4 regions of the Pseudomonas sp. EA_5y_Pfl2_R50 genome follow, and region 1 is predicted to be linked to each of the others. Evidence: predicted binding sites of a transcription regulator. Region 1 holds the regulator's gene; each other region holds the start of a gene.
The links. Region 1 encodes FliA, which starts transcription of late flagellar genes. Its sites were predicted from a motif close to CTAAAGTTTNNNNNNNNNNNGCCGNTAA; they were not measured.
Positions count from the first base shown of each region.

Region 2: AACY19_RS24330 (methyl-accepting chemotaxis protein) is a predicted target of FliA. The motif match lies at 1,678-1,705, and genes of this name have one in related genera.
Region 3: AACY19_RS06840 (flagellar protein MotY) is a predicted target of FliA. The motif match lies at 1,432-1,459, and genes of this name have one in related genera.
Region 4: AACY19_RS18435 (methyl-accepting chemotaxis protein) is a predicted target of FliA. The motif match lies at 1,463-1,490, and genes of this name have one in related genera.

Region 1 is NZ_CAXAPT010000013.1:120,502-123,842, reverse strand. Features, by position in the region: gene flhF (flagellar biosynthesis protein FlhF) at 1-1,089, shown strand, start outside; gene fleN (flagellar synthesis regulator FleN) at 1,206-2,036, shown strand; gene fliA (RNA polymerase sigma factor FliA) at 2,033-2,773, shown strand; gene AACY19_RS21560 (chemotaxis response regulator CheY) at 2,940-3,311, shown strand; gene AACY19_RS21555 (protein phosphatase CheZ) at 3,330-3,341, shown strand, end outside.
Region 2 is NZ_CAXAPT010000017.1:76,312-79,652, forward strand. Features, by position in the region: gene AACY19_RS24330 (methyl-accepting chemotaxis protein) at 1-1,642, opposite strand, end outside; gene AACY19_RS24335 (M48 family metallopeptidase) at 1,906-2,724, shown strand; gene AACY19_RS24340 (TMEM165/GDT1 family protein) at 2,874-3,341, opposite strand, start outside.
Region 3 is NZ_CAXAPT010000003.1:199,691-203,031, forward strand. Features, by position in the region: gene rnt (ribonuclease T) at 1-322, opposite strand, end outside; gene pyrC (dihydroorotase) at 319-1,365, opposite strand; gene AACY19_RS06840 (flagellar protein MotY) at 1,526-2,434, shown strand; gene AACY19_RS06845 (argininosuccinate synthase) at 2,564-3,341, shown strand, end outside.
Region 4 is NZ_CAXAPT010000010.1:151,266-154,606, reverse strand. Features, by position in the region: gene AACY19_RS18450 (MmcQ/YjbR family DNA-binding protein) at 1-26, shown strand, start outside; gene AACY19_RS18445 (DUF1294 domain-containing protein) at 58-486, opposite strand; gene AACY19_RS18440 (undecaprenyl-diphosphate phosphatase) at 483-1,313, opposite strand; gene AACY19_RS18435 (methyl-accepting chemotaxis protein) at 1,618-3,252, shown strand.

The DNA of each region.
Region 1 (3,341 bases):
GACGGCAACACCAATCGCCAGTTGTTCGCCGGGCTGCCGTTGACTGCCGGCCTGCCACTGACCGCCGCCGAACCGCTGACCGAGCCGACCTACACCGCCCCGGCGCGTCCGGCTGCGGCCCCTGCGCAGCCATCGGCCGGTGTTGATCCGCGGGCACTGGATTCGATGCGCTTCGAATTGAACAGCCTGCGCGAGCTGATGGAAGTGCAACTGGGCACCCTGGCCTGGAACCAGTTGCAAGGCAGCCGCCCGGCGCAAGCCAATCTGTATCGCCGCCTGCAGCGCATCGGTCTGTCCGGCCCGTTGTCGCGCGATCTGCTGTCGATGATCACCGATATCGAAGAACCTCGTCAGGCCTGGCGCATGCTGCTCGCGCACCTGGCGCGGATGATTGCCGTACCGGAAGTCGAGCCGCTGGAAGAGGGCGGTGTGATTGCCATGGTCGGCCCTGCCGGCATGGGCAAGACCACCACGCTGGCCAAGCTGGCCGCGCGCTACGTGCTCAAGTACGGCGCGCAGAATGTCGCGCTGGTGAGCATGGACAGTTTCCGTATCGGTGCGCAGGAACAGTTGAAGACGCTCGGTCGCATCCTCAATGTGCCGGTCACTCACGTCGATCCTGGCCAGTCGCTGGTGCAGGCGCTGGACCCACTGCTGCGCAAACGCGTGGTGCTGATCGATACCGCCGGCCTGCAAGCCAGCGATCCGGCCCTGCGCATGCAGCTCGAAAGTCTCGCCGGTCGTGGCATTCGTTCAAAAAATTATCTGGTCTTGGCAACCACCAGCCAGAAACAGGTTCTAACCGCCGCTTATCACAGTTACAAGCGTTGCGGGCTCGCCGGGTGCATCCTGACTAAACTGGATGAAACGGCAAGCCTGGGCGAAGTGTTGAGCCTGGCGATCAGTCATGAATTGCCGGTCGCGTACCTGACCGATGGCCCACGGATTCCGGATGATTTGCATCTGCCGCGCCGCCATCAACTGGTCAGCCGTGCCGTCAGCGTGCAAATGCAGGAAGAACCCAGCGAAGAAGCCATGGCCGACATGTTCGCTGATATCTATCACAGCCCGACCAAGCAGGTAGGCTGAGGTATTCATGAACAGTTTTTGTACCTACATCGATGGTCTGCCATGCATTGTTCCGGTTGTGAACGCGCAGCCAGTAATGTGGCCTCCGTCTATGCAAGACAAGGTAAAGAAATAACATGGGCAGCATGCATCCCGTACAGGTGATCGCGGTGACCGGCGGCAAAGGTGGCGTCGGGAAGACTAACGTGTCAGTGAACTTGTCTCTGGCGCTGGCAGAGCTTGGCCGTCGGGTCATGCTGCTGGACGCTGATCTGGGGCTGGCGAACGTCGACGTTCTGCTGGGGCTTACCCCGAAACGCACACTGGCCGACGTCATCGAAGGCCGTTGCGAACTGCGCGACGTGCTGTTGCAAGGCCCCGGCGGTATCCGCATCGTGCCGGCCGCTTCCGGCACGCAGAGCATGGTGCACCTGAGCCCGGCGCAACACGCCGGCCTGATCCAGGCATTCAGCGACATTGGCGACAATCTCGACGTGCTGGTGATCGACACCGCTGCGGGTATTGGTGACTCGGTAGTCAGTTTTGTGCGCGCCGCCCAGGAAGTGTTGCTGGTGGTTTGCGACGAGCCGACTTCGATCACGGACGCCTACGCGCTGATCAAGCTGCTCAACCGCGATTACGGCATGAACCGCTTCCGCGTCCTCGCCAACATGGCGCAGAGCCCGCAGGAAGGCCGCAACCTGTTCGCCAAGTTGACCAAGGTCACGGATCGCTTCCTTGACGTGGCCCTACAATACGTCGGCGCCGTGCCTTACGACGAAAGCGTGCGCAAGGCCGTGCAGAAGCAGCGTGCCGTCTACGAAGCCTTCCCGCGCTCCAAGTGCGCGCTGGCGTTCAAGGCGATTGCACAGAAGGTCGATACCTGGCCGCTGCCGGCCAACCCGCGCGGCCATCTCGAGTTTTTCGTCGAGCGTCTCGTGCAGCAAACCGCAGGGCCTGTGTTATGACCGCCAGTGGCATGAATCTCTACAAGAAGTCGGCACGTGACGCGCAGTACGAACTGATCGAGCGTTACGCACCATTGGTCAAACGCATTGCCTACCACTTGCTGGCACGCTTGCCGGCGAGTGTGCAGGTCGAAGACCTGATCCAGGCCGGCATGATCGGCCTGCTCGAAGTCTCGACCAAATACGACGCCAGCAAAGGCGCCAGTTTCGAAACATACGCGGGCATACGAATCCGCGGTGCGATGCTCGATGAAGTGCGCAAAGGGGATTGGGCGCCACGCTCGGTTCACCGCAATACCCGTATGGTCAGCGACGCAATTCGCTCAATTGAAGCTAAAACCGGCCGTGACGCTAAAGATCACGAGGTTGCAGCCGAACTCCAATTGAGTCTCGACGATTACTACGGGATTTTGAATGACACCTTGGGCAGTCGCCTGTTCAGTTTCGACGACCTGTTGCAGGACGGCGAACACGAAGGGCTGCACGAGGATGGCGCGAGTGCTCATCTTGAGCCGTCACGCGATCTGGAAGATGAACGCTTCCAGGCGGCGCTGGCGGACGCGATTGCCAATTTGCCGGAGCGTGAGCGACTGGTGTTGGCGCTGTACTACGACGAAGAGCTGAACCTCAAGGAGATCGGTGAAGTCCTTGGCGTCAGTGAATCGCGGGTCAGCCAGTTACACAGCCAGTGCGCGGCCCGTTTGCGGGGGCGTTTGGGGGAGTGGCGAGCGCGCTGAAGGCAGTGTGGGGACACTGCGAACGAGGCTGGTGCGGTGATGAACGGCACCGGTCTTGCTCTGTTGTGCTCCAGACAGTCTTCGAGTGCTGCGCCGATTGATTGAAGTGGCGCGTCCAGGTGCTGGGCGCGTTTAAGACTGCTTGGAGGTCGAATTGAACAAAGACATGAAAATCCTCATCGTTGATGACTTCTCAACGATGCGGCGGATCATCAAGAACCTGCTGCGTGATCTTGGGTTCACCAACACCGTCGAGGCCGACGATGGCACCACTGCCATTCCGGTGCTCAACAGCGGCAGCATCGACTTTCTGGTAACGGACTGGAACATGCCGGGCATGACCGGTATCGACCTGCTGCGTCACGTGCGTGCCGATGAAAAGCTCAAGCACCTGCCGGTACTGATGGTGACCGCTGAAGCCAAGCGTGAGCAGATCATCGAAGCCGCTCAGGCCGGTGTGAACGGCTACGTGGTCAAACCTTTCACGGCTCAGGCGCTGAAAGACAAAATCGAGAAGATTTTCGAACGCATCGGCTGATGAACGCGCGGGGGAGCTATGGAGCATAAA
Region 2 (3,341 bases), on a different contig from region 1:
TGAGGATCGCGTTGATGTTTTCGCTGTCCTTGGCCAGGGTCTGTACCACGTCCACCGCTTTGCCGATTTCCACCGCCAGCACGCCAATCGAGTTCGACGTGTCACGGACGATCTGCATGCCCTGACTGGCCGCCTGATCCGCATGGCTGGCCGCCTGCGCCGCCTGCGTCGCGTTGCGCGCCACGTCTTGTGCGGTGGCGGTCATTTCCTGCACCGCCGTGGCGACCTGATCAATCTCGGCCATTTGTTTCTGGATGCCGATGTTGGTGCGGATCGCGATGTCGGCGGTGTGTTCCGAGGAATCGCTGACGCTCTGCACTGACGTCACCACCTGCGTAATCATCGCCTGCAGCTTGGCGAGGAAGGTGTTGAAGCCCTTGGCAATCGAACCCAGTTCATCGCTGCGGTCGCTGGTCAAACGACGGGTCAGATCACCTTCACCTTGAGCGATGTCATTGAGCATGGCGACCATTTGCTTCAGCGGTCTGGCGATGCCGTGGCCGACCAGCCAGATCACCAGCAAGCCAATGCCGGCGATGATCAGGCCGACCATGGCCATGCCAAAGGTGTCGGATTTGCGCTGGGCCTCAAGATCGCCCTGCAGTTTTTGCAGGTCGGCCATCACCGCGTTGAGCGGCAATTGCAGCATCAGCGTCCAACGGGCGTCGGTCTGGCCGATGCCGAACGGCAGGTACAATTCGATGCGGCCCTTGTCCTTGTTGACCGAGTAAGTCACTTCACCGCGTTTGAGATTGGTGATGTTGGAGATCTGTTCGGCGTCGAGGATGTCGCTGACTTTTTCGCCGAATTTGCTCGGGTCCTGGGTGTAGGCCACGATGCGGCTATTGCCGCCGATCAGGGCCATTTGTCCGGCGCCGCCATAGAGCTTCTGGTTGGCCGCGAGGAGCATTTCCTGAATGAAGTTCACCGACAGGTCTGCGCCGACGATGCCCTGGAAGGCGCCGTTGAGCATGATCGGTTCGATAAAGGAGGCGAGCATGACGACCTTGTCGCCGACCTTGTACGGTGCCGGATCAATCACGCAGGCTTTCTTCGTTTCCTTCGAGCACAGGTAGTACTCGCTGGCGCGCACGCCGGTGGACAGGGTTTTCTGATCATCGACGTCGACCAGTTTATCGAGGCCGAGGGTGCCGTCGTCATTGCGGAACCACCACGGCAGGAAGCGCCCGTTGGCGGCGTCGATGCCGACCACGCTCGTGCCGACATAGGCCGCGTCATTGTGATCGAGGGCGTTTTTTTCCCAGCCGATGTAGGTACCGAGAATCTTCGGGTTCTTTTCGACGTTCTCTTTGATCAGGCTGATCAGTTGTTCGCGGCTGATGCTCAGGCGCGGCTGGCCGTCGGCGCCCGGCGTGCCGAGCAGGGCATTGACCCGCACCAGGCCGCCGGCAATCAGCAGCGGCGCTTCGAGTTCGCGCTGGATCTGGCTGACCTGGGTTTGTGCCAGCGAGGTCAGGCGTTGTTCGATGACTTGTTCGAACTGCGCCTGGGTGCGCTGTTGCACCATGTCTTGGGTACGTGCGCCGGAAAACAGTGCGTAGAGCACCAGCGCGGCCACCACGCTGAGCACGATAGCGCCGGCCAGGGCGGCGACGGAAAACTGGATCGACTTGAACTTCATGGGAGCTCCGCACGCAAGAGGACGTCTGCGGTCATGTATCGGCAGCCGGCATGGGGCCATGAGTGCAGGCAGTGGTAATTGAAAGCCGATGTCGCAAATGGATCAGTGTGCGACGTTGTGGCAGAGGCTTTGCCGGTCGGTGTGAATTTTTTACGACAGTCCTGGCGGGAAACGTCTGAAAGTCGCTGCAGCACGTCCGTTGTATCTGGCGCCGATACGATTACCCGCCTAGGATACGCGACAGGTTTTCAGGGAGCGTTTGAATGAACAAGACATTGGTTGTAAGTGCACTGAGCGCAGCGTTGTTGCTGGCCGGCTGTCAGTCGGTCAACACCACCAGCGGCGGAGCCGTGGGTGTGGAGCGCAAGCAGTACATGTTCAGCATGCTGTCCTCGCAAGAGGTCGACCAGATGTATGCGCAGTCCTATCAGAAGACTGTCGGTGAAGCCTCCAGCAAAGGTGTGCTGGACAAGACCAGTCCTGAGGCCAAGCGGGTTCAGGCAATTGCCAATCGTCTGATCGCCCAGGCACCGAATTTCCGTCCCGATGCCGCGCAATGGCAGTGGGAGGTCAATCTGATCAAGAGCGATGAGCTCAACGCCAACTGCGGCCCTGGTGGCAAGATCATTTTCTACACCGGGCTGATCGACAGCCTCAAACTCACCGACGATGAAATCGCTGCGGTCATGGGCCATGAAATCGCCCACGCCCTGCGCGAGCACGGTCGTGAAGCGATGTCCAAGGCTTACGGTGTTGAAATGGCCAAGCAGGGGGCGGGTGCGTTGCTCGGTCTGGGTCAGGACAGCCTGGCGCTGGCCGACACCGTGGCCAATTACGGCATGACCTTGCCAAACAGCCGCGCCAACGAAAACGAAGCCGATCTGATCGGTCTGGAACTGGCCGCGCGCGCCGGTTACAACCCGAACGCGGCGATCACCCTGTGGAACAAGATGAGCAAGGCGTCGGAAGGTTCGCCGCCGGAATTCATGAGCACCCACCCGGCCTCGGCCAGCCGGATCGCTTCGTTGCAGGCAGCGATTCCGAAAGTCATGCCGCTGTACGAACAAGCGCCGAAGTCCTGATGAGTTTGCAGCGAAGCTGCTGACCCCTTCGCGAGCAAGCCCGCTCCCACAGGTTCAGTGGTGTTCACATAATGTGTGATGACCGAATATCCCTGTGGGAGCGGGCTTGCTCGCGAAGAACGATGACGCGGTGTTACTGACCTACGCCATCAAACCCAGCCACTGCTCTGCATCGCCTTGTACACCGCGACAACGGCCAGGATCATGAATGCCGAAGCCGCGAGGCGACGGATCAAGGTCAGGGGAAGTTTCTCCGCCGCAAAATTACCCGCCAATACCACCGGCACGTTGGCAATCAGCATGCCCGCGGTCGTCCCGATGATCACCAGCCACAACTCCGGATACTGCGCCGCCAGCATCACCGTGGCGATCTGGGTCTTGTCACCGATTTCAGCGAGGAAGAACGCAATCAGCGTGGTCAGGAATGGCCCGAACTTGCGGGCGGTGCTGGCTTCATCGTCGTCCATCTTGTCCGGCACCAGTGTCCACAATGCGGTGGCGGCAAAGCTCGCGGCGAGAATCCAGTGAAGAACCGAGTCTGAGAAGAAACTGCCGAACCAGGCGCCTACCGCACCGGCTGCTGCGTGGTTGGCCAGGGTCGCGGCGACAATACCGGC
Region 3 (3,341 bases), on a different contig from region 1:
CCGTTTCTTCGCTGACGGCCATGCGCAGCGGATGATCGAGCTTGATGCCGGTGAACTCCAGCGCCGCTGCTTCGATGTTGGCGCCTTCGAACGGCTCAACACGGAAGAAGTAGGTGTGATCCGGGTAAACAAAACCCTTTTCATCCATGGCGATGGTGGTCGCAGCAATTTCCAGCAATGCATCGGTGGCCGAGTTGAAGCCGCCGGTTTCTACGTCGACGACAACCGGCAGGTAGCCGCGAAAGCGTGCTGCCATCGGGTGACGAGAACCGCCGCCGCCACTTTGTCCGTCCAGTTCGTCGTCGAAATGGTCTTCACTCACGCGTGTTCCTCCAGCAGGCGCCAGCGCAGTTTTTCACCGGCGCGCAGCGGGATAACGGTCAGCTCGCCAAACGGCAGGCTGGTCGGGGCAGTCCATTCTTCACGAACCAGGGTAATGCGATCGGTGTTCGCCGGCAGGCCGTAGAAACGCGGGCCGTTGAGGCTGGCGAAGGCTTCAAGCTTGTCCAGCGCATTGCGCTGTTCGAACGCCTCGGCGTACATCTCGATGGCGGCGTAGGCGGTGTAGCAGCCGGCGCAGCCGCAAGCGGCTTCCTTGGCATGCTGGGCGTGCGGCGCCGAGTCGGTGCCGAGGAAGAACTTCGCGCTGCCACTGGTGGCGGCATCGAGCAGGGCTTCCTGATGCGTGTTGCGCTTGAGGATTGGCAGGCAATAGAAATGCGGCCGAATCCCGCCCACCAGCATGTGGTTGCGGTTGTACAGCAGGTGATGCGCGGTGATGGTCGCGCCAACGTTGGCCGACGCCTCGTTGACGAACTGCACGGCATCGCCGGTGGTGATGTGTTCGAACACCACTTTGAGCGTCGGGAAGCGCTCGACGACACGGCGCATGTGCTCATCGATGAAAATCTTTTCGCGGTCGAACACGTCCACGTCGCCACGGGTGACTTCGCCGTGGATCAACAACGGCATGCCGACTTCGGCCATGGCCTCCAGCGCCGGGAAAATCTTGTCGATGCTGGTCACGCCGGAATCGGAGTTGGTGGTCGCGCCGGCCGGGTACAGCTTGGCGGCGTACACGAAACCGCTGGCCTTGGCTTCACGAATTTCTTCGGGCTGGGTACGGTCGGTGAGGTACAGCACCATCAACGGTTCGAAGCGACTGCCGGCCGGGCGGGCAGCGAGAATCCGCTGGCGATAGCCGTCGGCCTCGGCGGCGTTGCGCACCGGCGGGACCAGGTTGGGCATGATGATGGCGCGGCCAAAGGTGCGCGCAACATCGGCAACGGTATTGGTCAACACGGCACCATCGCGAAGATGAATGTGCCAGTCGTCGGGACGCAGCAGGGTCAGGCGGTCGGACATGAGGGGATTCCAGGCGGGTCAAACTGAGGCGAATGCTACCGGAAAAGACTCTTGCAGGCACTCGCTATCAAGTTTTGCGGGAAGCTTCCGATATCCCGTAGGTATGCCGTAAACATAGTGTGAATCGGTCTTTGTGTTTCAGAAGCCAATGGAGCCTCCCGTGCGCCAGCGTTATTTAGCCTTGCTCAGTGTGTTTGCCAGCCTTCCCGCGATGGCGCTCACGTACCAGACCCGTCTGGAGAACATTGAGTGGACGGTCGCCGGCGACAAGTTCGAATGCCGCCTGACGCAACCGATCACCGATTTTGGTTCCGGCGAGTTCGTGCGCAAGGCGGGCGAGCAGGCGATCTTCCGCCTGAATGCCTACAACGCCATGCTTGGCGGCGGCTCGGCAACCTTGCTGGCAGCGGCGGCGCCATGGCAGCCGGGGCGCGGCGACATCAATCTGGGGTCGGTCAGGCTCGGCAGCGGCAATGTACTGTTCAACAGCTCGCAATCTCAGGCCGGTGGCTTGATCAGCGGTCTGCTCGACGGTCGCAGCCCGGTGGTGCGACGTGCGTCTGGCGATGGCCGGGTGTCGGAAGTGCGTCTGCTGCCGGTCAAGTTCAGCAAGGCGTTCAACGACTATCAAACTTGCGTGGCGAAATTGCTGCCGCAGAATTTCGACCAGATCAAGCAATCGCAAATCGGTTTCCCCGGCGAAGGTGTTGATCTTGACGCCGCCGCCAAGGCCAAGCTGCAAGTGATGCTCGAATTCATGAAGGCCGATCCGACGGTCAATCACATCGAACTCGATGGTCACTCCGACAACAGCGGCAATCGCCTGACCAACCGTGAATTGTCGCGGCGCCGGGCGCTGGCAGTGGTTGACTTCTTCAAGGCCAACGGCATTCAGGAATCGCAGATCACCGTGCGTTTCCATGGCGAGCAATATCCCATTGTGCCGAACACCAGTGCGGCCAATCGCGCGAAGAACCGTCGGGTCAATGTCAAACTGGCGCGCGTCGCGCCGACAGCGGCTCCGGCGCCGCAAGCGAGCACTCCAGCCAATACTGCGGCGACTTCCTGACCCGCCGGTCATCGTCGCGCTCTCGACAGATTCTGTCGCTTTGTCGTCTTAAGCTGTCGCGCCTCTGTAAATTATCGCGTTTGAGCGGTAGACTCCTCGGCTTTCCGTAGAACCCCGTGGAGTGATGGCATGGCGGACGTAAACAAGGTCGTTCTGGCGTATTCCGGCGGCCTGGACACTTCGGTGATCCTCAAGTGGCTGCAGGATACTTATAACTGTGAAGTGGTGACCTTCACCGCTGATCTCGGTCAAGGCGAAGAGGTCGAGCCGGCCCGCGCCAAGGCTCAGGCCATGGGCGTCAAAGAAATCTACATCGACGATCTGCGCGAAGAGTTCGTGCGTGATTTCGTGTTCCCGATGTTCCGCGCCAACACCGTTTACGAAGGTGAGTACCTGCTGGGTACTTCTATCGCGCGTCCGCTGATCGCCAAGCGTCTGATCGAAATCGCCAACGAAACCGGCGCTGATGCCATTTCTCACGGCGCGACCGGCAAAGGCAACGATCAGGTGCGTTTCGAACTGGGTGCCTACGCACTCAAGCCTGGCGTAAAAGTGATCGCGCCTTGGCGTGAGTGGGACCTGTTGTCCCGCGAGAAGCTGATGGACTACGCCGAGAAGCATGCGATCCCGATCGAGCGTCACGGCAAGAAGAAGTCCCCGTACTCGATGGACGCCAACCTGCTGCACATCTCCTATGAAGGCGGCGTGCTGGAAGACACCTGGACCGAGCACGAAGAAGACATGTGGAAATGGACCGTCTCCCCGGAGAACGCTCCTGACAAAGCGCAATACCTGGAACTGACCTACCGTAACGGCGACATCGTTGCTCTGGACGGCGTCGAAATGACCCCGGCTACCGTGCTGGCGACGCTGAACAAGATCGGTGGCGCTCACGGTATCGGCCGTC
Region 4 (3,341 bases), on a different contig from region 1:
AGACCCAAATCGGTTTGTTGCTGTAAGCCCGCTCCCACTTTGGTTTTGTGTGGTTTGTCAGAACAGCGCCAGCAGGTTCGAGCCGAGAAACAACTGGTCGATCCAGAACACCTGGTGCAACAACACAATCACCCAGAACAGAATCTGGAACGACACCTTGCGTGTCTTGTGGCGGAAAACCTGCTGGGCAATCAAAGCACCCGGCCAGCCGCCAGCCAGTTCCACGGCATGCAGGATATTCTCCGGGGTGCGCCAGGCATCAGTGCGCGCCTTGCGCTTGTCCGCCCAATACATGAAGAACGCCAGCACACTGACCAGCCCGTAAGCCGTCAGTGGCACCAGGGATATCCCCCGCAGCCACATCGACAGCGAGCCGGACAACGGCAGCGCACAAACGATCAGCAACACCAGCAGCTTGAGTTTCAGATGCTGGATATTGCCACTGGAAGGTCGTCCTTGCGGGCGGCGGGCGCGGGCATCATTCATGGTTTGGCAGCCGACCAGTCGACCCAACCGAACTGCCACGTCGCCAGAATCAACAGACCGAACACGATCCGATACCAGGCAAATGCCGCATAGCTGTGGCTGGCGATGAACTTCAGCAAACCGCGCACCGCGATCATGGCGAAGATGAACGCGGTCACGAAGCCGATGGCAAACACCGCAAAGTCCGCCGGCACAAACAGCTGACGATACTTGTAGCCCGAATACACCGCCGCGCCGACCATCGTAGGCATGGCGAGGAAGAACGAGAATTCGGTAGCGGTCTTGCGCGACAGGCCGAACAGCAGGCCACCAATGATCGTCGAACCGGAGCGCGAAGTACCCGGAATCATCGCCAGACACTGGGCAAAACCGACCTTCAATGCGTCCTTCCAGGTGATTTCGTCGACGGTTTCGGCATGCACTTCGTGCTGACGTTTTTCCGCCCACAACATGATGACGCCGCCGACAACCAGCGCTGCCGCGACCGTGACTGGATTGAACAGGTATTCATGGATCAGATCGGCAAAGATCACGCCCAGGACCACTGCCGGCAGAAAAGCGATCAGCAGGTTTGCGGTAAACCGCCGTGCGCCTGGCTGGGTCGGCAATCCAGTGACCACGTCGAAGATCTTGCGACGAAACTCCCAGACCACCGCGAGGATCGCACCGAGCTGAATGATGATGTTGAACGCCATGGCCCGTTCGCCGCCAAAATCGAGCATGTCGGCAACAATGATCTGGTGTCCGGTACTGGAAATGGGCAAAAACTCCGTCAGCCCCTCTACAACGCCTAGTATCAGTGCCTGCAAGGCCGTCCAAAGATCCATCAAACCCCCAAAGAGCGATGCGCGCCGGCATGCCCCGATAGTATTTTTTTACGTTCACTGCGATCAGCGTAGCTGTTTAATGCTGTACCGATTCCGCGCGCACAGCATCTACACGAAACAGTCAAAATTCCGTGAAAGATCAACTTCGATTCAGGTTTTCACGCGCGGGGCCGAAATCCTAACAGACAAGCCCAAATAGCGCTGCCGCGTTATACGACTTGGGTCGCGCAGGCTCGACCACGCAAACGTGGCTGGATGCTGGCGTTGATTTATTACAAGAACAAGAATCCGGAGTGACAGCGTTATGAACAGCTTGCGCAGTGTGTCGATCAGCCGACGCTTGTGGCTCATCTTGATTGTGGCGATGGTCATGTTATTGACCTTGGGCGTGTTGATGCTCAAGCAGATTCACGATGACCTGTATCACGCCAAGGCCCAGAAAACCGAGCACGTGGTGCAGACCGCCAGCGGCCTGCTCACCTATTATCACGACCTGGAAACCGCCGGCACCCTCAGCAAAGAGGCCGCGCAGAAACAGGCGCTGACCGCGATTCGCGGCTTGCGCTATGACCAGAGCGACTACTTCTGGATCAACGACCTGACGCCCGTGATGGTCATGCACCCGACCAATCCCAAGCTCGAAGGCCAGAACCTCTCGGCGATCCGCGACCCGGACGGTTTTGCGGTGTTCAACGAGATGGTCGCCATCGCTAGAGCCAAAGGTGCCGGCATGGTCAATTATCGCTGGCCGAAACCCGGCGCCAGCGAGCCTGTGGCCAAGACCTCCTACGTCAAACTGTTCGAGCCGTGGGGCTGGGTGATCGGTTCCGGCGTTTATATCGATGACGTTCAGACCGAATTCCAGGGCCAGATGATCAAGGCTTCGGTCATCGGCCTGGTGATCGCCGTGATCATGGCCCTGCTGGTGATCCTGATTGCCCGCAGCATCGTCCGTCCGTTGCAGGAAACCGTGAGCGCCATGGCCAACATTGCCAGCGGCGAAAGCGATCTGACGCGCAGCCTCGATGCCCACGGCAAGGATGAGGTCACCGAACTGGCGCATCACTTCAACGCCTTCACCGCCAAGTTGCGCCGAGTGATCAGCGACTTGCAGGTGTCGGCCAGCGCGCTCGGGCAATCCTCCAGCGAACTGGGCAACGACGCTTCGCAAGCGCAGCAACGCAGTCAGCAGCAGTCGCAGCAGATGGAACTGGTGGCCACCGCAATCAACGAGGTCACTTACGGCGTGCAGGATGTGGCAAAAAATGCCGAGCATGCGGCTGCCGAGATGCGCGATGCCGAGGCACAAGCGCAACAGGGCCAGATCAACATCGACGGCAGCTTGCAGCAGATCGACAAGTTGTCCGGCACGATTGATCAGGCAGTTGAAGTGATTCGCACACTCGCAGCCGAAAGCACGCAGATCGGCAGCGTACTGGAAGTGATTCGCTCGATTGCCGAACAGACCAACCTGCTCGCCCTCAATGCTGCCATCGAAGCGGCGCGGGCCGGTGAGCAAGGTCGCGGGTTTGCCGTGGTGGCGGATGAAGTGCGCTTGTTGGCGCAGCGCACGCAGAAGTCGACGGCGGAGATCCAGTCGATGATCGAGCGCCTGCAGAATCATTCCGAGGCTGCCGTGAAAGTCATCGGCGACAGCAGCAAGGCCTCGCAACTGACCATCGAACAGGCCGGGTTGGCTGGCGCTAGCCTGAGCGCCATCGGTCAGGCCTTGCGCAATCTCAATGGCCTGAATGCCTCGATTGCCAGCGCCACGCTGCAACAAGCGCATGTGGTCGAGGACATCAATCAGAACGTTACGCAAGCGGCAGGTCTGTCGCACAGCACGGCCATCGCGGCGGAGCAGTCGAGTGCGGCGAGCCTGAAGCTGGGCCAGTTGAGCGAACAACTGAATGGACTCTTGCGCCAGTTCCGCGTCTGACCCGTGTAACGCTGGTATGCCCACACATCACCCCCAAGAGGGGGCGGTCCGACGTTTCGGGGGGGTTAGGGTCTTTTGATCTACAGCGA